DNA from 3 places in the Halomonas sp. TG39a genome. Region 3 is predicted to be linked to each of the others. Evidence: predicted binding sites of a transcription regulator. Region 3 holds the regulator's gene; each other region holds the start of a gene.
The links. Region 3 encodes LexA, which represses DNA repair genes until DNA is damaged. Its sites were predicted from a motif close to TACTGTNTANNTANACAGTA; they were not measured.

Region 1: the regulator LexA is predicted to act here: its motif matches at 3,945-3,964, upstream of recN (DNA repair protein RecN).
Region 2: the regulator LexA is predicted to act here: its motif matches at 1,661-1,680, upstream of U738_RS19460 (LexA family protein).

Annotation. Positions count from the first base shown of each region.
Region 1 covers NZ_JQLV01000001.1:3,945,522-3,952,621, reverse strand. The annotation lists gene dnaJ (molecular chaperone DnaJ) at 1-904, opposite strand, end outside; gene dnaK (molecular chaperone DnaK) at 1,069-3,000, opposite strand; gene grpE (nucleotide exchange factor GrpE) at 3,159-3,800, opposite strand; gene recN (DNA repair protein RecN) at 4,012-5,685, shown strand; gene fur (ferric iron uptake transcriptional regulator) at 5,848-6,300, opposite strand; gene bamE (outer membrane protein assembly factor BamE) at 6,373-6,831, shown strand; gene U738_RS17810 (RnfH family protein) at 6,834-7,100, opposite strand, start outside.
Region 2 covers NZ_JQLV01000002.1:295,521-302,620, forward strand. The annotation lists gene U738_RS19450 (EamA family transporter) at 1-747, shown strand, start outside; gene U738_RS19455 (SDR family NAD(P)-dependent oxidoreductase) at 787-1,551, shown strand; gene U738_RS19460 (LexA family protein) at 1,695-2,186, shown strand; gene U738_RS23640 (Y-family DNA polymerase) at 2,186-2,419, shown strand; partial or broken gene U738_RS19465 (IS66 family transposase) at 2,535-3,011, shown strand; gene U738_RS23850 (hypothetical protein) at 2,947-3,129, opposite strand; gene U738_RS19470 (ATP-dependent nuclease) at 3,744-5,018, opposite strand; gene U738_RS19475 (hypothetical protein) at 5,129-5,674, opposite strand; gene U738_RS23070 (DUF4145 domain-containing protein) at 5,786-6,079, opposite strand; gene U738_RS19485 (DUF427 domain-containing protein) at 6,459-6,809, opposite strand; gene U738_RS23370 (hypothetical protein) at 6,976-7,100, shown strand, end outside.
Region 3 covers NZ_JQLV01000001.1:2,154,164-2,161,263, forward strand. The annotation lists gene ppsR (posphoenolpyruvate synthetase regulatory kinase/phosphorylase PpsR) at 1-540, shown strand, start outside; gene U738_RS09565 (hypoxanthine-guanine phosphoribosyltransferase) at 572-1,150, opposite strand; gene nagZ (beta-N-acetylhexosaminidase) at 1,199-2,230, opposite strand; gene U738_RS09575 (L,D-transpeptidase) at 2,294-2,830, opposite strand; gene U738_RS09580 (TetR/AcrR family transcriptional regulator) at 2,808-3,500, opposite strand; gene lexA (transcriptional repressor LexA) at 3,768-4,448, shown strand; gene U738_RS09590 (energy-coupling factor ABC transporter permease) at 4,467-5,138, opposite strand; gene purU (formyltetrahydrofolate deformylase) at 5,163-6,017, opposite strand; gene U738_RS09600 (ribonuclease J) at 6,248-7,100, shown strand, end outside.

The DNA of each region.
Region 1 (7,100 bases), 1.8 Mb from region 3:
TTTCCGGCGGAATCTTCAGCTTCACGCGGCCATCTAGCGTGGGCACTTCAAGCTCGCCACCTAGCGCTGCATCGACGAAGTTGATCGGCACATCGCACTGCAGGTGCTTACCATCACGCTGGAAGATATGGTGCGGCTTGATCGCCACCTGAACGTACAGATCCCCAGGCGGGCCACCGTTCACACCGCTTTCGCCTTCACCATTCAAGCGAATGCGATCGCCGGTATCCACGCCGGGCGGAATCTTGACGGACAGCGTGCGCGTCTCGCGTACGCGCCCTTCGCCATTACACTTATGGCACGGCACTTTAATGTGCTGGCCAGAGCCATGACAGGTTGGGCACGTTTGCTGCACGGCGAAAAAGCCCTGCTGCATACGCACTTGACCGTGACCGTGACAGGTCGGGCAGGTCTCTTTCGAGGAGCCTGGCTCGGCGCCACCGCCATCGCAGCGATCACACTCGATATGCCGCGGCACGCGGATATCGACTGTGGTGCCTGCAACGGCGTTCTCTAGATCCAGCTCTAGGTTATAGCGCAGGTCGGAGCCGCGTGCCGGGGCATTGGGCCCACGGCGACGACCACCGCCTCCGCCAAAAATATCGCCAAACACATCGCCGAAAATGTCGCTGAAATCGCCGGCACCTGCGCCGCCGAAACCACCGCCGCCACCTTGGCCATCAACGCCCGCATGGCCGAACTGGTCATAGGCAGCGCGCTTTTCGCCGTCGCTGAGCACTTCATACGCTTCGGACACTTCACGGAATTTTTCCGCTGAGGTTTTATCGTCCGGGTTTCGATCAGGGTGGAATTTTTGCGCCAGACGGCGGTAGGCCTTCTTGATCTCTTTCTGATCGGCCCCTTTTTCGACACCCAGGACTTCGTAATAATCGCGTTTGGACATAGGCCCTACGCCTCCTGGTTAGCTACGCACTCAACTGCACATTTAGGCGATACACATTTAGCTACATACCTAGCTATATATCTAACTACGTGCGTCTTGGTCTCGGAAACAGCAACGCGGGAGTAAGCTCCCGCGTCACCGCTTTCCTTGGCAGAAAGAGGATGTTACTGCTTTTTCTGATCGTCGTTGACTTCTTCGTACTCGGCGTCAACCACGTCTTCTTCCGGCTTGGAAGTGCTTTCAGCACCTTCGCCGCCCTCTTGCTGCGCTGCTTCTGCCTGCTCGGCGTACATCTTCTGGGCGAGCTGGCCAGAGGCTTCGGTCAACGCATCCAGTTTCTTCTGGATGTTATCAACGTCGTCGCCTTTAACCGCTTCTTCCAGTTCGCTGATGGCCGTCTCAATCGCCTGCTTCTCGTCGTCAGTGGCCTTGTCACCGGCCTCTTCCAACGTCTTGCGCGTGGCGTGAATCATGCCATCGGCTTGGTTACGCAGCTGCACCAGTGCTTCGAACTTCTTATCTTCTTCAGCGTGCGCTTCCGCGTCGCGCACCATCTGCTCAACTTCTTCTTCCGACAAGCCGCTAGAGGCCTTGATAACGATGGACTGCTCTTTGCCGGTGGCCTTGTCTTTCGCCGAAACGTTCAGAATACCGTTGGCATCCAGATCGAAGGCAACTTCAATCTGCGGTACGCCGCGCGGTGCGGGCGGAATGTCGGCGAGGTCAAAGCGACCCAGCGACTTATTCTGCGCGACTTGCTTTCGCTCGCCCTGCACGGCGTGGATGGTAACCGCCGTCTGGTTGTCATCCGCCGTTGAGAAGGTTTGTGTCTTCTTGGTCGGGATGGTGGTGTTCTTCTCGATCAGCGGCGTCATGATGCCACCCAGGGTTTCGATGCCCAGGGTAAGCGGGGTCACGTCGAGCAGCAGAACGTCTTTAACGTCGCCACCCAGTACGCCGCCCTGAATCGCTGCACCCACGGCAACCGCTTCGTCCGGGTTAACGTCTTTGCGGGCTTCTTTACCGAAGAAGTCAGCGGCTTTCTTCTGCACCATCGGCATACGTGTCTGGCCACCGACCAGGATCACTTCGTCGATTTCAGACGCGGACAGGCCTGCGTCTTTCAGCGCCATTTTGCAAGGCTCGAGCGAACGCTGAACCAGCTCTTCTACCAGCGACTCCAGCTTGGCACGGGTCACCTTAACGTTAAGGTGTTTCGGGCCAGTGTTGTCGGCGGTGATGTAGGGCAGATTCACGTCGGTCTGTTGAGCGCTGGAGAGCTCAATTTTGGCTTTCTCAGCGGCTTCTTTCAGACGCTGCATGGCCAAGTTGTCACCGGAAAGATCGATGCCGCTGTCAGACTTGAACTGGTCAACTAGGTAGTTGATCAGCGCCAGGTCAAAGTCTTCGCCGCCCAGGAAGGTGTCGCCGTTAGTGGCCAACACTTCAAACTGGGTTTCGCCATCAACATCAGCAATTTCGATGATCGAAATATCGAAGGTACCGCCACCCAGGTCATAAACCGCGATGGTTTTGTCGCCGCGCGATTTGTCCATACCGTAGGCCAGTGCGGCAGCGGTCGGCTCGTTGATGATGCGCTTAACGTCTAGACCTGCAATGCGGCCGGCGTCTTTAGTCGCCTGACGCTGACTGTCGTTAAAGTAGGCCGGTACGGTGATAACTGCTTCGGTCACCGCTTCGCCCAGGTAGTCTTCGGCGGTTTTCTTCATTTTCTTCAGCACTTCCGCGCTTACCTGCGGCGGTGCCATTTTTTTGCCTTTTACTTCAACCCAAGCGTCACCGTTGTCGGCTTCGGTGATTTTGTACGGCACCATTTTGATGTCTTTTTGGACAACGTCGTCTTTAAAACGACGGCCAATCAGACGCTTGATGGCGTACAGGGTATTTTCTGGGTTAGTCACGGCTTGGCGTTTAGCTGCCTGACCAACCAGCGTTTCACCATCATCGGTATAGGCGATGATAGAAGGTGTTGTGCGACCACCTTCAGCATTTTCAATGACTTTAGCGCTGTCACCATCGAGCACGGCCACACAAGAGTTAGTGGTGCCCAGGTCGATACCAATTATACGTCCCATAGCAATACCTCGAATTCGGTTGTTACAAAACTGGAAATTTATTTTTTAAAGCTTGTCTGCGGGTTTCCCCGCGGGGTTGCCCTTTATTTGGGGGCCGCCGCTGACATTTCAAGGGCTTTTTTTCACACTCTTATTTAAGACTCTGTGTCGCCAGTGGCTTAATCGGCTTTTTTACTCACTACGACCATGGCCGGGCGCACTAGGCGTCCATTGAGCAAATAGCCTTTCTGCATAACGTCCATCACGGTATTCGGATCAAGATCCGGGTTAGGCACCATGGTCATGGCTTCATGCACCTGCGGGTCGAAGGGCTCGCCATGGGGTTCAATGCTTTCAACGCCGAATTTGTTAAGCACATCCAACTGCATCTTCAAGGTCATGGAGACGCCTTCACGGTGAACCTCTGAGGCCCCCTCTTCCATGGTCTCAAGGGCTTTTTCCAGACTATCCACCACCGGCAGCAGCTCTTTAACAAACTTCTCTAGGGCAAACTTGCGCGCTTTCTCGGCTTCCTGCTCAGCGCGGCGACGCACATTTTGTGCTTCCGCGGCGGCGCGCAGGGCTTGATCCTTGGCATCGGCCAAGCTCTGCTCTAACTCGCCCACCTGGGCGGCCAGCATTTCCGCTTCAGGATTGTCGGAACTGCCTTCTAGGGGCTCTTCGTCATTGATCAATCCTTCCAGCTCGCCCTCCATCAAACGCTCTTCAGCGACTTTCTCAGCCGCTTGCTCGGCGCCATCGGCTTCTTGCTCGTGGCGGGCCAGCTCATCGTCCATTGGTGTTTGCGGTTCTTTCGCCATGTTGTGCTCCTAAAAAGTAGGGCGCAGCCACGCGGGCGGCGCGCAGAGAAGTAAGCCTTTAAATCACTCGCTTTAACTAACTATGCACGCTATATGGGGGCCATAAATTCCATCTCAAGAGGTGCATTGAAGTGAGTTATTAACTACTGTATAAATCAACAACTATTGGATAAGTATCCAGCTTCTGCGCTGAACCGCCTCAGGAGGCGCCATGCTTACTCAGCTAGCCATTCAAGATTTCGCCATTGTCGATCACTTAGAGCTCGACTTAACCGGCGGCATGACCGCGATTACCGGGGAAACCGGGGCAGGCAAATCGATTCTGTTAGGCGCCCTTGGGCTGTGCCTGGGCGAACGCGCCGACGCCGGTAGCGTGCGCCACGGCCGCGAGCGTACCGACCTCTCCGCACGTTTTGACATTCAGCACCTACCCGCCGCCGTCGAGTGGCTGACCGCCCGGGAACTTCCAGTAGAAGAGTGTTTGCTGCGCCGTGTGGTCACCGCCAACGGCCGTTCCAAAGCATGGATTAACGGCCAACCCGCGACGATTTCCGATCTCAAATCTCTCGGCGAGCAGCTGATTCAAATTCATGGCCAGCATGCTCATCACGCTTTAATGCGCGAAGAGACCCACCTGGCCTTGCTGGACGATTACGCTGGCCTAAACGATGCCACCGCTCAATTAGCCATCACCTTCCGCGAATGGCGCAATGCGCGCCGCCAGTTGAAAAAGCTCAGTGAAGAAGGCAGCGAAGTAGAGGCCAAACGCCAACTGCTGCGCTATCAGGTAGAGGAGTTGGATCAGCTCGCTTTAGCGGAGGGGGAATTAACCACGCTTGAGGAAGAACAGCACACCCTAGCTCACGCGGAGGAGACCCTGCGCGAAACCCAGTTTGCCGCCGACTGCTGCGCCAGCGATGAGGGGGGTGCGCTGTCTTTACTCAACCAGGCGTTCGCTCATTTAAGCGCACTGCCGGGAAGTGACAAAGGCACCCTGGCCAATACGCTTGCCATGCTGAGCGATGCGCGTATTCAAGTGGAAGAGGCCTCCAGCGAGCTCAACCGCCTAGCCAGCACCACCGAATTAGACCCCGACCGGCTGGCCTGGGTAGAAGAGCGCATGACCGACGTCCACCGAATTGCCCGCAAGCACCACGTTGCCCCTGAAGAGCTATGCGCCCTGCATGCCGACCTACAGCGAGAAGTCGCTCAGCTCGAAGAGGGTGGCAATGACCTGGAGGCACTCAGTGCACGGGTAGTCGAGCTACGCGAAGAGTACCGCTTAGAGGCGAAGAAACTCACCAAGAACCGTCAAAAAGCCGCGCTTCGTTTAGGCAAAGAGGTGCAGCAGCAACTGGGCTTTTTAGCCATGGGTAAAGCGCGCTTTGAAGTGGAAGTCACCGCCAAAGACGCGCCCTCCCCTGAAGGCCTCGACCGGGTGCAGTTTTTAATTAGCGCCAACCCCGGCCAGCCCGCACGCCCATTGACCAAGGTCGCTTCCGGCGGCGAATTGTCGCGGATTAGTCTCGCCATTCAAGTCGTCGCGGCGACACACTCAACGGTGCCCAGCCTGGTATTTGACGAAGTGGATGTGGGTATCTCGGGCGCCACCGCAGAGATCGTTGGCCAACTGCTGCGCAAACTGGGCGAAAACGGCCAGGTCATGACCGTGACTCACTTACCGCAAGTGGCAGCCCAGGCCCACCAGCATCTGCATATCGAGAAACAGGCGAAACGCGACACCACCTTGACGCAAATGGCACTGCTCGACGAACAGGGCCGCATCAGCGAACTGGCGCGCATGCTGGGCGGTGTGACGCTTTCTGACCAAACACTCGCCCACGCGCGGGAAATGCTCCACGCGAGCCAGCGTCCGCCCCACTGACGCGCTGAACTAATGCGCCGAATTAACACGCTGAATAGCTGGATAAACACAAGCGCCCCTGATCCACTGGACGAATTCACTTAGCAAATTCGGCCCAGTAGATTAGGGGCGCTCACATTTCGAACAGCGACTAGCGTTTTCGACTAGCGGCGACCTAGAACGTTATTTCTTGTTCGTCGGCCCGCTGTCCTGGCGCGTTACGTCGGAACCGCGCGGACGCACATATAGCACCAGGGCATGATCGACTAGTTCGTAGCCGTGCTCTTCAGCAATTTCTTGCTGACGTCGCTCGATGATCTCATCAACAAATTCAATGATCTCACCGCTTTCAAGGCACACCATATGGTCATGGTGGTCCTCTTGGGTCATCTCGAATACCGCATGTCCTCCGTCGAAATTATGACGAATTACCAAGCCCGCTGACTCAAACTGAGTCAATACGCGGTATACGGTTGCCAAGCCAACATCTTCGCCCGCATCGATCAGTGTTTTGTACACTTCTTCCGCGCTAAGGTGGTGCTGACCCGAAACATTTTCGAGAATTTGAAGTATCTTGACGCGCGGCAGGGTCACTTTTAGACCGGCTTTGCGCAATTCATGGTTCTGATCGGCCATGGTCGCTCTTCGCAGTAACAGGTTAGGTCGGGTATGATCAACCGAAACCACGATAGTGAAGAATAGGCCCAAATGCAAAAATTGACTCGAATCATCACACTCTCCGTCGCCCTTACCGTTGTTAGCGGCTGCAGCTACGTCGGTGTTTACAAGCGCGACATCCCCCAAGGAAACCTGGTGACACAAGAGATGGTCAGCCAGCTTCAGCCGGGAATGACCCAAGAGCAGGTTACTTATGTCATGGGCAGGCCGCTACTGGAAGCGCCCTTTGACGCCAGCCAGTGGGATTACGTGTTTCGTTTAGACAAAGCGTATGGCGATGTGGAGCAGCGTCGCGTCACCCTTACCTTTGACCCTCAAGGGCGCTTAATGAATATTGAGGAAGAGGGTGATTTATCCAAACCGCTGCCGCTTGAAGGCGAGAGCAGCATGGGCCCTGCAACGGAAGGAGTTGATCCCATGGATGCACTCCCGGCCGAGAGCACCCGTACACAGCCACCCACGGACACACAGCCCGTTCAGCAGCCTTAATGCTACCGCACCGGGTCGCTCGCTTGGCGTTTAGCGCGCTCTAAGCGAGCGGCTTTGGGGTCAATGGCTAATGGCCGGTAAACCTCGACCCGATCCCCGTCGCGTAACGGCTGGGTATCGGGGTTGCGTAGCGCCTTACCGAAGATCCCCAGCGGTGCCTCGGCAAACGTATCGCCGGGCACCTCGGGAAACAGCGTTGGCAAATCAGCCAAGGCAACGGCTTGGCGCGCAGTCGTGCCCTCAGGCACCCTCAGAGCCACTATGCGCTG
Region 2 (7,100 bases), on a different contig from region 3:
GCGTTAATAACCTTTATGGGCAGTTTGTTTTCCCTTGTTGCCTTACCTTTCGTTACTATCCCCTCCCCTGAAAGCTGGCCACTTTTATGTGTGGCAATCTTAATACATACTGCCTATCATTTTTCCCTTCCTTTGGCTTACAAATTTGGGGATTATGGGCAAGTGTATCCCATTGCTCGTGGTTCGGCGCCATTACTCGTTACATTAGGCGCAGCTTTGTTTGCTTCCGAAGCATTAAGCTTTCCAATTTTAATTGGCATTTTACTCCTTTCCGTTGGCGTCATGGCTCTAGCACTCGATGCTAAAACCGGGATTACCCAGAACCCGCGAGCAATTTTTACCGCCTTAGGCACTGGTTTTTTTATTGCGTCCTATACCCTCGTTGATGGAATTGGTGCACGTCAAGCTGGTTCAGCGTTCGGATTTGCTGTTTTATTGACTATAGGTAACGGCTTGCTAACTTTTATTATTGCTATGACATGGAAGCACAAATTAATCTTAGAGGTGATTCGCAATAATATCGTTTCGGTAAGCATTGGTGGTGGCATGCAGGTTGGAGCGTATTGGATAGTTATCTGGGCTATGGCATATGCACCGCTTGGTATGGTTTCAGCTTTGAGAGAAACCAGCGTGCTTTTCGCTGCTCTTATTTCTACTTTCATTCTTAAAGAGGGCTTTGGTGTTTGGCGCTTTGTTTCTGCTGCGATGATAGCTGGTGGGATAGGGCTAACTCGTTATAGGCCATGATAAATCTTCCATTGCTTCGCCCTGATACAGGAGTAATCTATGAATATTTTCAGCTTGGAAGGTCGTGTTGCTGTTATTACTGGTGGGAATGGAGGCCTAGGGTTCGGTATTGCTTCTGCGCTGCATTCATACGGAGCTACGGTTGTGATAGCGGGACGTCAGAAAGATAAGAATAAATCAGCTGTTGAAAGACTCTCTCGACTAGGGGGGCGGGTGTTGGGGATTGAGGTTGACGTAGCAGATGAGCTTTCATGTAAAGCGATGCTTGCTGTTGTGGCAGAAGAGTTTGGTCGTATTGATATACTCGTGAATAATGCTGGTATTGCTATCCGCAAACCCCCTGAGGAATATTCTGTTGATGAATGGCGTAGCGTAATTGATGTCAATCTCTCTGGTGCGTTTTATTGCTCTCATCACGTATACCCTTATATGGTTGAAGTAGGTGGTGGTAAAATTATTAATATAGGCTCGATGTTATCTATTTTTGGAATGCCTTTAAGCGTGCCTTATGGCGCTAGCAAGGGAGGTATTGTACAGATGGGTCGATCTTTTGCCGCAGCTTGGGCTGATAAGAATATTCAAGTAAATGCTATTTTGCCAGGATGGGTAGATACGGAGATGACAAGAGAGACACGCTCCCAGGTGAAAGATTTACATCAGCGTGTTATCGATCGAACCCCTGCTAAGCGATGGGGCCTACCCAGTGATTTTGCCGGTGTCGCAGTTTTCTTGGCCAGCTCTGCTTCTGATTTCGTTACAGGCGTTGCCTTACCCGTTGATGGCGGGTTTTCCATTAGCGGCTAGATAAAATCACTATTTCTCTTCCGCGTGAGGCCACATTTTGCGTAAGGTGAATACTCATTCGGTTCTCGGGAAGGTTCATTGGCTTGCAGTGGGGCTGGATTTCCTTCGATACAGTATGACTGTACAGTACAAGGAGTTGCCTCATGGTTTGCACACCACGATTTGAAGGAACCGCTAACGGAAGCGGCCAACTGGCCGGACACATTGCCATCCTGGGCTTGTCCTCCGAAAGCTCGCGGTATCCCCTCCCCCTGATGGCCGGCGAGGTCAGGGCTGGCTTTCCGATCCATGCCGAGGCTGAGGTCGATCGCATCCTCGACCTTACCGAGCACCTGATACCTCGCCCAAGCGCCAGCTATTTCTGCCGTGCGAAGGGGGACAGCATGGAGGGATGCGGCATCTACGATGGGGACTTGCTCATTGTCGATCGCTCGCTGGAGCCAGTGGACGGAGACATTATCGTGGTGTGTCTGGATGGCGAGCTTACTTGCAAGCAGCTTGGCAAATGGCATGGTCAGCCAGCGCTATTGCCAGGTAACCCGGCCTACCATCCGATCGCTCTCATTGGAACCGATTGCGAGACATGGGGTGTCGTCACTCACAACGTCCATACGCATCGTCGTAGAGGTGTGTGATGATTGGCCACTGTGATTGCAATAACTTTTACGTCAGCTGTTTTCGCGTTTTCATGCCCGAGCTGCGCGGGCGCCCTGTCGGTGTCCTATCCTCGAACGAGGGATGCCTCGTCGCTAGGTCAAATGAATTGAAAGCCCTTGGCGTGCCTAATGGCTTGCCCGCCTTCCAGCTCTCCCCTGATGTCCGTCGACAGACAGTGCTGCTTAGCTCGGCCTATGCCCTGTTTGGCTAGATGTCGCGACGGGTTGTGTCCACCATGCAGGCCCATACCGGCCCAATATCGGTGTACTCAATTGACGAGCAATTCATTGACTTGTCAGGACTGTCTACCGATGAGCTGCAAGCGCATACGCAAACTGTATGGCGTGGAAAAGCAGGCCAAGGCCCTGGCGCCTGAGGCGCGTCAAACGCTGCGTGACCAGAAGAGCCGCCCATTAATCGATCAACTGCGCACCTGGCTCGACAAGTCACTGGCCCAGGTGCTGCCCAAAAGCGCACTGGGGAAAGCCCTTCACTACCTGGATCATCAGTGGCCCCGCCTGACCCGGTTCCTGGACGATGGCCTGATCCCGCTGGACAATAACCCAGCAGAGAACGCTATCCGCCCGTTCGTGGTGGGACGCAAGAACTGGCTGTTCAGCCACACCCCGAGCGGTGCTCAGGCCAGCGCGGCGATCTACAGCCTGATCGAAACCGCCAAGGCCAATGGCCTCTCGCCCTACGAGTACCTGCAGTACGTCTTCGAAACACTGCCCACCCTCAACAACGATGACGAACTGAACACGCTGCTGCCTTGGCAGTGGAAAGAGACGTTACCCCTCTGAACAATGACTGGCTAGATGTAGTTATTGGAGCGCTTACTTCGATCCAGCCCTCGACTTCCGAGACGGTGAGGTCATGCTGTCGAGCCACCTCAGCGACGGTGGTCTTGCCCTTGAAGATATCCATGACCACAGCGGCTTTGCGCTTGGCGGTCCAGCGTTTGACTGAGGGTTCGTTGTTCATCTCATCCTCCTGATAGCTGCACTATAGCCTGTGCAGCTCTGGAGGGGGTCACTTCAATTTGACCGACAGCAGCAACTTATTACAAATTTCTATCATACCGTGATCGCATTCATGGCGGATATAATCGGAACCGAATCGATATTCGGGTCATTCAAATTCGGAAGAAGGACATCCTTCCAATATTTATTGGCATCACCTGGTTTTCCTTGACTTGTCCCATCTGGCATTCTTAGGTGAGTCGGAATGCTATTATCTCTATGTGCTGGCTCGAAAGTAGTTTCGTGACAGCGTAGTACCCTCGAAATTCCACTAGCTAAATCTAAACCAAATTGGTCTGAGATTGATTTTTGAATCCCCGAGTCGAATCTAGGATTACCCGTATTGTCATAACCTATAATGCTTGCCTTATCAGTGTCGCAAATTACGCTGTAAGGAATAAAAAATTGAGACAAGACTTTCTGATAGAACGGGATATTATTCACTGTGCCGCAGTTAAGAATAAAATAAAATCTTGACTGAACGTGCTCTTGGAATCAATCCCTAAGTATTATTTATTCTGTTGGCCCTTCAACTAATATAACCTCGTCAGAATAGAAAGATTCACAAATATGCGGATTGAACCTTAGGACTTCATACATCTCTTGTTTAAAATCATCATCTGATTTTGAGCCAGCAGCAGCTTTTAAGAATTGGTCTGATACTTGATGAAGCTGTTTAGAATCTTCTTTCTTAACCAGCCTGACAATGGAAGACTTGAGCTTAGAAATATCGATCATCGACGGTGAATGCGAAGCGCAAAGAACTTGGTATGGCGTATTACCAGAGCTAACTTTATATATAAGCTCTCGTAGTTCACGTATTACCTTTGGATAAAGGAATAGCTCAGGCTCTTCAAATAAAACCAAATAGTCTTTTCTTCCTTCTATCCGTTCAAACTCTTCGGCAACATCTCTCATGAGAAGTAAAGCAAAGATCGTCGTCCGAATTGTTCCATGACCAATATGAGCAGCATGACTTGGCAAGTCTGTATCAATTTCTCCGGAACTATTTACATTTTGAAAATGGATATCGTACTCACGACCTAGCTTGTTTTCTGTCCATGCTACACGATCCTTTTTATCCTCAATCCCCACACGAATTTTAGGGAAAAGTGCTATCATATACTCGTTAACAGATTCTTCATAGCTGGCTATGACATCTTTGTTGTACATTTTTTCCTGCAATTCTTTGATTTTTAATTGTGCCGCCTGCAACTCTGCTAATTCGGCATCTTTTAGTCGGGACTCTGCAACAGATTTCAGAATTTCATTTATGATATTTTTTGCTTCTTCCTCGCTAGGCATTGCTTTTATAAAGATTGGCTTCGGCAAGCATGATTGAAAGACTGAATGTAGCCCTACTGACGCATAGCCTTTGTCAACGAAATCGTTATCTTCTGGACTCCAACTCAAAGCCTTTTTGGATATTTTCTTCCCATCTAGAACCCATTCATTTCGTAGCCTTATACGACTACCATCAATAAGATATTTTTTATAACTATCTTTTGATTTAGGTGCAGCCTCTTCAATCCTCTTCATGTCCCATTCATCGAGCTCAACCTCTATTTCTACTTGTAGAGTAGTCCCATTAGCCTGGCGATAGAAATCCAGTTGCTTTGGATCAATGCCTTGATAGAAGAACTCATATGCTCTGAGAAACGTTGACTTTCCTGTATTGTTTTGACCAAAAATAAAAAGTGTGTATATACTATTAAAATCAATGCGGTTCTTTTCTAAGCCGCCCGTTATACCTCGATAATTATTAACCGAAAAATTGCTAATCTTCATTTCGTTGATCCTTAATTTTTTGGATGCTTAACGCCGCTGGTAACGGGCCGCTTTAAAGCAGAGCCAAAGGCGGCGCGGAAAAGCGGTCTAGTTGACTGCTTTGTTAATGTCTACTTGTCGCGGATAAATTTTGAAATTCGCTCCCTCAAACCCTCTTCTAGTCCTTGGGCAATTCCAGCCGCAGCGCCACAAATTATCATTCCTGTAGGCACCGCTATAAAAAGTAGTGGAGTTGTACCTGCAACCGCAAATCCTATATATGTTCCAGCACCACATCCGCCAGCTTTCGTTAAAAGGCTCCCTATAGATTCTGCGGTCAAAGGCGAATTCTCGAAGGGGAACACCGCGGCCATCGAGACATACTCAGCAAATTTATAGACCTCAGGCCCATGTGTGAACTTGCCAAGCAGGTAGGACCTATCCGATTTCCAGCCCTCTAAATCTTCTTGATTTTCTGCTAGAAGTAAAGTCGCTATTGCCCGCTGAATCCAATCAAGCTCTACTTCTTCTAATAAGCGAATCCCCAGCCTTTCACCAACTTGATCCAGAGTAGTGAAATTCTCTATGTTGAAATTTCTCGCTGGAATGGTGATAGCCCTAATTCCCAAGCCCTCTGAAAAAGAGACTTCAGTTTCGTATGTTTGTTTTACTTCCATTACCTTTCCTCCCTGACATTAACGCTTGTAGCAGGGGCGCGACATCAGGAGCATCCCTTGCCTGCAGTGATTATATCCTTAATTTTGGCTAGGCACCTTATTCGGAAATTCCTAAATAAACTTCATCAACATCTCAGAAAAAGCGATTAAGTCCTCACAATCCTCCTTGCTCATCAATGCAATCTCGTGAGTTGCTTCGTTTCCTTTTTTCCGAATATGGTCTACCCAACCTCGACCGTTAGGTGGTATAAAGCCTTGCTCTGCGAGATAGTTCACGTAGTGAATGAATGGCTTACCTTCTTCCGCACCTTGTTTTACACCAATGTTCATCAACAGCTTCCGACAAAGTAGTACCGAGCCGGTATAGGCCGACGCCGCAACGCAGTTACGAGCCTCTTTGTACAAAGCGTCCAGATCTTCGGGTAAGCGGTTAACGTCGTTTCCGGGTGCAACATCTGGATGCTGATGACCTTGGCCATCTATATGAGTTGGTTGATCACAATGAGGACAGATATAGATTCTTTGATTGCTGTCAGAGAAGAAGCCAATGTGAGTGGCGATAATGTTTCCGCAATGCCCACATGTGTATTGCTTTGAGCTAATATTATTTACACTATTCCATGGTATAGTTTCAAAGCCCTATTCTGATATAACAGCGTATTTGATTCCCATCTTATAATTGAAAAAATTCTCGGCGCGTTTATCCAGCAAATGCAACCTGCAAAATTCGCGCGCCTGCTGTATTTTTCATTTCAATAATACTATACTGATAACTAAGCTTTTCTTATTCATTCAACACCTGCACTTTGACGCTGTCGCCACCAAACGCCACCCTACCCGCTATCGTTTCCATCCCTTCAATCGGCTGCTCGTAGCTCCAAGCAATATCCCGACGCTCACCCAGCGAAAAATACACCGTGTGTCCTTTAAACGGGCAGTGGGTCGTCGTTTCTGAGGTGTTAAGCAAATCCATGCGCACGTCTTTTCGCGGGAAATAGTGGCGCGGCGGGTAGCCGGTTTCGCGGAGTTCGAGGGTTTGGGTACTCTTTATAACTTCCACAAGCAGCTTGCCATCCACATGCACCTGCATGCGCTGGCTAACGGGATGAAGCGTAATGCGAGGTGCCTGTGGCATTCGGTTGTTCCCTGCGGCGATTTTCGCTCTAATAAAATCAGCCTAGCAGTTGGCTCCGTTGAATCCTACGTTTGCCTCATTAAACTTTAGGATACGGACATGACCTGGGTCATGTTGATGCCAGTGCTACCACCCTACCACTGCCTTTGGCTGAAGTAATAAATGCTTGGGCTTTGAGAAAGGACGTTTGGAAGAGCTTAAGGAAGGCGAGCAGCGTGCTTTGGAAAGCCAACGCAACGCGGCCCGTAAGCTGATCGCTCGCACCGAAATGGATGATCAGGTGATCGCGGA
Region 3 (7,100 bases):
CAGGAGTTAGAGACGCACTCTTCCTACAGCGTTGGCCGCACCCATTCGATTGGCAGTGATGACGTTTACATGGACCGCATACACTCCGTGCACTTTGCGCTGGATAACGACGACGGTGCCCGGACGCATCAATACGATAAGGCAGATATCATTCTGGTCGGCGTTTCGCGCTGCGGCAAAACCCCTACTTCGCTCTACCTGGCTTTACAGTTCGGCATTCGAGCGGCTAACTATCCGCTGACAGAAGATGATTTAGACGAAGATGGCATGCTCAAGCTACCCAAGGCGCTCGTGCCCCATCGGCAAAAGCTGTTTGGCTTAACCATTGATGCGCGGCGCCTATCGGCGATTCGCAACGAGCGACGTCCCAATAGCCGCTATAGCTCGATGGATCAGTGCCTGCAAGAAGTGGAACAGGCAGAGTCGCTCTACCGCACCATGCACATTCCCTATATTGATGCGACACGCTTCTCGGTCGAGGAGATTTCCACACGAATGATTGCCGAAACCGGCTTAGCGAGGCGCTTCTCGCCCCGCTAAGCCTAAAACATCACCACAAGCCCTCAGCGGATCACATGCCCTTGGGGGCAAAAATTCCCGGTGCGTTGCGCCAGTAGCCTTTGTAATCCATGCCAAAGCCAAACACATAGCGGTCGGCCACTTCCAGGCTGCAGTAGTCAGCTTTTAAACCGGGCACTGCTTTGCGGTTGTGTTGTTTATCCACCAGCACCGCCGTGGTAACACTGGCGGCCTGGGCTTCTTCACAGTAGGCCAAAATCGCCGCCAGGGTCGCGCCTTCATCCAAAATATCGTCGACGATAACAACATGACGACCGGCCATCGGCACTTCCGGAGAAACCCGCCAAAATAGCTCGCCGCCACGTAGCTCGTTGCGGTAGCGAGTGGCATGCAGATAATCCACTTCCAGCGGGAAGCCCAAGCGGGTCAGCAGGTGCCCCGTGGTAATTAAGCCGCCATTCATCACGCAGTAAAACACCGGCAGTTTATCGCCTAAATCTCGGGTGATAGCTTCTGCCATGCGGTCAAGCGCCCGCTCTACTTCTTGCTGCGAAATTAAGCAGTCGGCGTTATCCATTAGTTCGCGCATCGAGTCCAACGACTCTAAGGCTTCTTTATCCAGCTTTGACATCTACCAACTCCACGCGGGTGAAAAGCTTCATTTATTTGAGCAAGCGATTTATTCAGCGCTGGGCTTGGGCTTATCCGCCAGCGCTTCCAACTTAGCGTGGGCACGCCGCCAACGTCCCAGCGCACTCAGTGCATCCAGGTCTGGCCGCGCGCGGCTATAGCGCAACTTGGCGGGGCGCTTGTTATTGATCCCTTGGCACGCCTCCATGACCTCAAGCGCGGCGGCTCGGTCATTACACACCAGCAGCATATCGCAGCCTGCTGCGAGCGCGGCTTGGGCACGCGCCTTGGGTTCGCCCGCTTCGTGGGCGCCCGCCATACTCAGATCATCAGAAAAAATGCAGCCTTTGAAGCCTAGCGACTCCCGTAACATACCCAACCAATTGGGTGAAAATCCTGCGGGGCGTGTATCGAAAGCGGAGTAAATAACATGCGCAGGCATGACCCCATCTAACTGCGAGGCTAACTGGGTAAAGGGCACAAGATCGTGCTGTTTAATCACGTCTAGCGGGCGACCGTCTATCGGTAGGGCAACATGGGAGTCCGCCGCCACCCCACCATGGCCGGGGAAGTGCTTGCCCACTGCGGCCATACCGGCATCGTGAAGCCCTTGAATAAAGGCGCTGCCCAGCTGGGCCACGTGCTGGGGATCACTGCTAAAACTGCGGTCACCAATAACGCTGGAGAGGCCGCTCTCAACATCCAATACCGGAGCGAAACTAAGATCCAGCCCGCAGGCGGCCATCTCCATCCCCAACAGCCAACCGGCGTCCTTGGCTAACGCCAGACCGTCTTCCGGGGAAGCGCGGTAGCACTCGCCGATACGCGCCATGGCAGGCAGGCGTGTTAAGCCCTCTTTAATACGCTGAACGCGACCGCCCTCCTGATCCACTGCGAGCAGTAAATCAGCCCGCACGCGGCGAATATCGCTGCACAGCTGGCGCACCTGGTAGCCATTTTCGACATTGCGGGCAAATAGAATAACGCCCCCTACCGTCGGTTCCAGCAACAGGCGTTTTTCTGCCGCCGTCAATTTTGGGCCTTCAAGGTCAAGCATGACCGGGCCTAACGGTTGAGTCATCGTGATAGGTCCATGAAAAGGGGCGATGATTCTAGACGATCGTCTAGCGGTGTCAAAAACTTATCAATCAAAGGATTGCCGTCCGCCGTGCAACCAAACCGGGGTGCCCGGTAACGCGAGCGCAAAGAGGGTTAGCAAATCACTATTACGTAAACGAATGCAGCCGTGGGAGGCCGCAACGCCCATGGGTTCGTCAGGCGGTGTGCCGTGCAGGTATATATAGCGCCGTTGCGAGTCCACCTGACCGCCGCGGTTCACGCCCTTTTCTAATCCGCAAAGCCACAGAATGCGGGTCAAAATCCAGTCACGCTCTGGATGCGCTTCGGCTAGCGCGGATGAAAACGTCTCGCCTGTCCAGCGGCGGCCTCGAAACACTGCGTTGTCGGGCATATCACCGCCAATGGCGGCGCGCACATAGTGCCAGCCGTAGGGGGTTTTACCACTACCATTACGCTCCCCGACACCGGCGGCAGCGGATGAGATCGCACACTCATGGAGCACTTTCGGCCCTCGCCAGCAGCGCAGCAGCTGCTGGGTAGTATCAATCTCCAGCCAGATATTCTCAGCCGGGGGTAGCTCAGCTAGCGTAGGCGTTCGCATGTTTTCCTTCTTCTGGCTTGGCTTCTTCAAGGGCGAGCGGTAACGGTGCATTCATGGCCGCCACAACGACCGGCAGCAATCGCTTGACTAAATCACGTACTGAAACCTGTTCGTGATAATCTTTTTCAGCGATATCACGCAGTGCATCAAGGCCGGACAGGGTAAATATTACCGTGCCAAGCATAAAGTGTAGCCGCCAAAAGCGCTCCGCGTCAGGTAGGTCCGGCGTGGCTTGTCGCACCAGCTCGGTGAAGCGGGTAAACACATCGCCATACTCTTGCTGGATATAGCGCCTAAGATGCCCCTGTGCCTGGCTGTAGGCAAGGCCGAGCAAGCGCATAAACACTTTTAAACTATTGCGTTCAGCGGGCACTGCAAGAACGGTGGTTGCCATGGTTTCGAGCAGGGTTTCAAGCTCAATAACCCGCCCAGCATGCTGTCCTTCCAGCTCATCAAGGGCGGTGTGAAAACGCTGGGTGAAGGGGTCCAAATAGCGGGCAAAGACGGCCTGAATCAAGGCTTTTTTGGAGCCAAAATGGTAATTCACAGCGGCTAAATTGACGCGCGCTTTGCTAGTGATGTTGCGCAGCGAAGTTTCGGCAAAACCCCGCTCTGCAAACAGCACCTCGGCAGTATCGAGTATACGGGTCACCGTATCAGATTGAGCCATGTCGCTCTCCAGGGAAACAGGTGTTTAAAACATAGCAAAATACTATGCCATAACCATGGCGGTCTCAACGCTTGATTTATTAACAAAATACAGCCCGTTAAATAAGCAGAAGCTTAGTTTCAAACGATTAGAAAAATTGCATAGACATCGAAGATAGCCACTGACAAGGCATATACTGGACAGAGGAACATACTGTATACTTAACCACTGATTGATTAAGTTGCCATTTAATTTGTTACTGTCTATTCACTATTTATGGAGTCTGGTATGTCGCGTCCGCTAACCGCTCGCCAACAGCACGTGTTCGATTTTATCGTTAAAACGATGGGCGAATTTGGCTACCCTCCTACCCGCGCCGAAATTGCCAAGGCGCTTGGCTTCCGCTCCCCCAACGCGGCCGAAGAGCACCTGCGCGCGCTGGAACGCAAAGGCGTTATTCGCATTATTCGCAACACTTCTCGCGGTATCCGCCTGCCCAACCAGGAACCGCAAGAAGTCATGGAGAGTGCTGCCACCGCCTTACCCGCAGCCAACGTTGAAACGCTGCCAACGGGCCTACCCGTGATCGGTGAAGTGGCCGCAGGCAGCCCCATTTTGGCCGCTGAACATATTGACCGTTACTGCCCGCTACCAGCCGAGTACTTTACCCCCAAAGCCGACTACCTGCTGCGCGTGCGCGGCCTTTCGATGAAGGATATTGGCATTTTGGAAGGGGATTTATTGGCAGTTCACCGTACCGACCGGGTACGCGATGGCCAGATTGTAGTGGCACGCCTAGAGGATGAAGTAACGGTTAAACGCTTCAAGCGCCAGGGCCACCAAGTGACGCTATTTGCCGAGAACCCTGACTTTGCGCCCATTGAAATCGACCTGCGCTCCCAGTCGCTCGATATCGAAGGCGTCGGCGTTGGTGTGATTCGTGGCGGCAACGGCCAGGCACTCGGCTAGTCGCCGCCCTGGCCATCCCTACTGCAGATCGATATAGCGGTGGTCATTGAAGGTGGCCACCCAATGGGGGTGATAAACCAGCAGAATACTCAGCAGCATGCCGGTGATAAACGCCTCTGAAGGCATTAACAGCGGTAAGAAGCGCGCATACTCCTGGGCGAGATAAATCGCCTCAGGGTCAGTCCCCGCAACGATGATCAGCAGCACCGCTGCCAGCCCTCCTCCCAGCGTTGCCAGCGCCGCACCAAAAAAGCCGCAGGCAAACAAAAACACCATCAGGTTATCCGGCAGGCGGCGATCTACCAGCCGCCATACCGTGCCAATGACGGCCGCCGGGACGACACCGGTAACCAGCACGTTTGCCCCCAGCAGCAGCCATTCATTGCGCCCAATTACCACCATGGCGATATTAATCAGCACGTTGCTAATCAGCGCCAATGGCGCTTTAAAAACGAGTGTCATTAAAACCGTGAAAACAAGGTGCAGCGTTAGCCAATCAACCGCCTGCGCACGCAGCTGCCACATCAGCATCACCGCCAGCGTGGCGCCCAGCCAGCGGTGCTGAAGCGCGGTATCCGCTATTAACACCTGCCAGGGCCGCCCCCAAAGTGCCCACGCGATCACTGCTAACGAGAGTAGCCAGGTGAGCAGCAGCGCCCAGGGTGCTAATACACTTTGCGCAAACGACATGGCGGCCTCTCAGGTTGATGAGGGTTAACTAAAGACCACTGTCTTATTGCCGTGGACCAGCACGCGATCCTCTAAGTGCCAGCGCAAACCGCGAGCAAGTACGGCTTTTTCAACGTCACGGCCAAAACGTACTAAGTCAGTGGGCGTATGGCAGTGGCTTACGCGATGAATATCCTGTTCGATGATGGGGCCTGCGTCGAGTTCCTCGGTCACGTAGTGGCAAGTAGCACCTATCAGCTTAACGCCCCGCTGGTATGCCTGGTGGTAGGGTTTTGCCCCGGCAAAGGAGGGCAAAAAGCTGTGATGAATATTGATCACTCGTCCCGCATAGCGCGCGCACAGCTCGGGGGGCAGTATTTGCATATAGCGCGCCAGCACCACGCAGTCAGCGCGAGCGCTATCGATTTCGGCCTGTACCTTGGCAAACGACGCTTGCTTATTTTCGGGGTCTACCGGGACGTGGTGGTAAGGAATGCCGTACCACTCGGTCAGCGAACGCATATCGTCATGGTTGGAGATAACACCGACAATATCGCAATCCAGCTCACCCGCCTGCCAGCGGTAAAGTAGATCGACCAAGCAGTGCGACTCCCGCGACACCATCAGCACCACACGCCGACGCAGCTGGGTATCCACCAGGGACCACTGCATATTGAATTCGCTGGCCACCGGCTCGAACGCCGCGCGCAGGGCTTCCACCGACATACCGACCGAATCCGCCAGAATTTCGTAGCGCATAAAAAAGCAGCCGGTTTCTAAATCGGAGTGCTGGCTGGCTTCGGTAATGGAGCCGCCCTGCTGGGCAATAAAGCTCGATACCCGTGCAACAATCCCCACCCGGTCAGGACAGGAAACCACTAAACGATAATAATGAGACATGTGAGCTACTCTTGACCTATTGCTAAGTTAATTATGACAAACCAGCGGCTTAGGTCGCATAGTGTATCGGAAGGGCATGGAAGATTGTTAGCCGCCCCTGCCTTCCCGTATAGTTAAGTCACTACTTTTTAGGTTTTTCATAACAGATGCATTCACCACGCGTTCAAATTCGTCCCCGTCGTCGTCCACCGCTGCGCATGTTGCCGCTGGGGGGATGCGGTGAGATTGGAATGAATCTAACGCTATACGGCTACGACGATCACTGGATAGCCGTCGATTGCGGCATGATGATCCGTCAGGATCTTCCCAACTCTCCACTGCAGGTACCCAATCTCGATACACCGAAAGCACTGGGGATCGTGCCCAAAGCGCTCTTTATCACCCACGGCCATGAAGACCACATTGGTGCAGCTGCCTGGCTTTGGCCGATGTGGAACTGCCCTATTTATGCCACCCCGCTAGCGGCTGGGCTGTTGCGACTGAAGTTTGCCGAGCATCAGCTTAGCAGCGCGGCCATCCATGTTATTGAACCTGGCGAGGCGCTGGAAAGCGGGCCGTTCACGCTGCGTTATTTGCTGTTAACGCACTCTATACCCGAAAGCTGTGCGTTGATCATGAGCGTCGGTGGCTACCGCGTCTTACATACCGGCGACTGGAAACTCGACCCTGAACCGATCATCGGCACGCCGATAAGCGCGACCCAATTCAAGGCGCTCGCCCCAGTGGATTTAGTGGTGGGCGACTCCACCAACGCTCCCATGCCCGGCCACTCAGGCAGCGAGGGTGATGTTGCCCGTGCGCTGGCAAAAACCCTCAGCAACTGCCAGGGCCGGGTGGTGGTCTCCTGCTTTGCGAGCAATCTTGCCCGGGTGTTAGCGATAGGACGCGCAGCCCATCAATGTGGCCGTCGTATCAGCTTGATGGGGCGTTCCATGGAGCGCATGGTCAGCGTCGCGCGGGGGCTCGGCTATATGGATGATTTACCGCCGCTGGTGCCCAATCACGACCTTGGCTACCTGCCCCCGGATGAAGTGGTGATTATCGCCACCGGCAGTCAGGGAGAGCCCCGCGCCGCGTTACAGC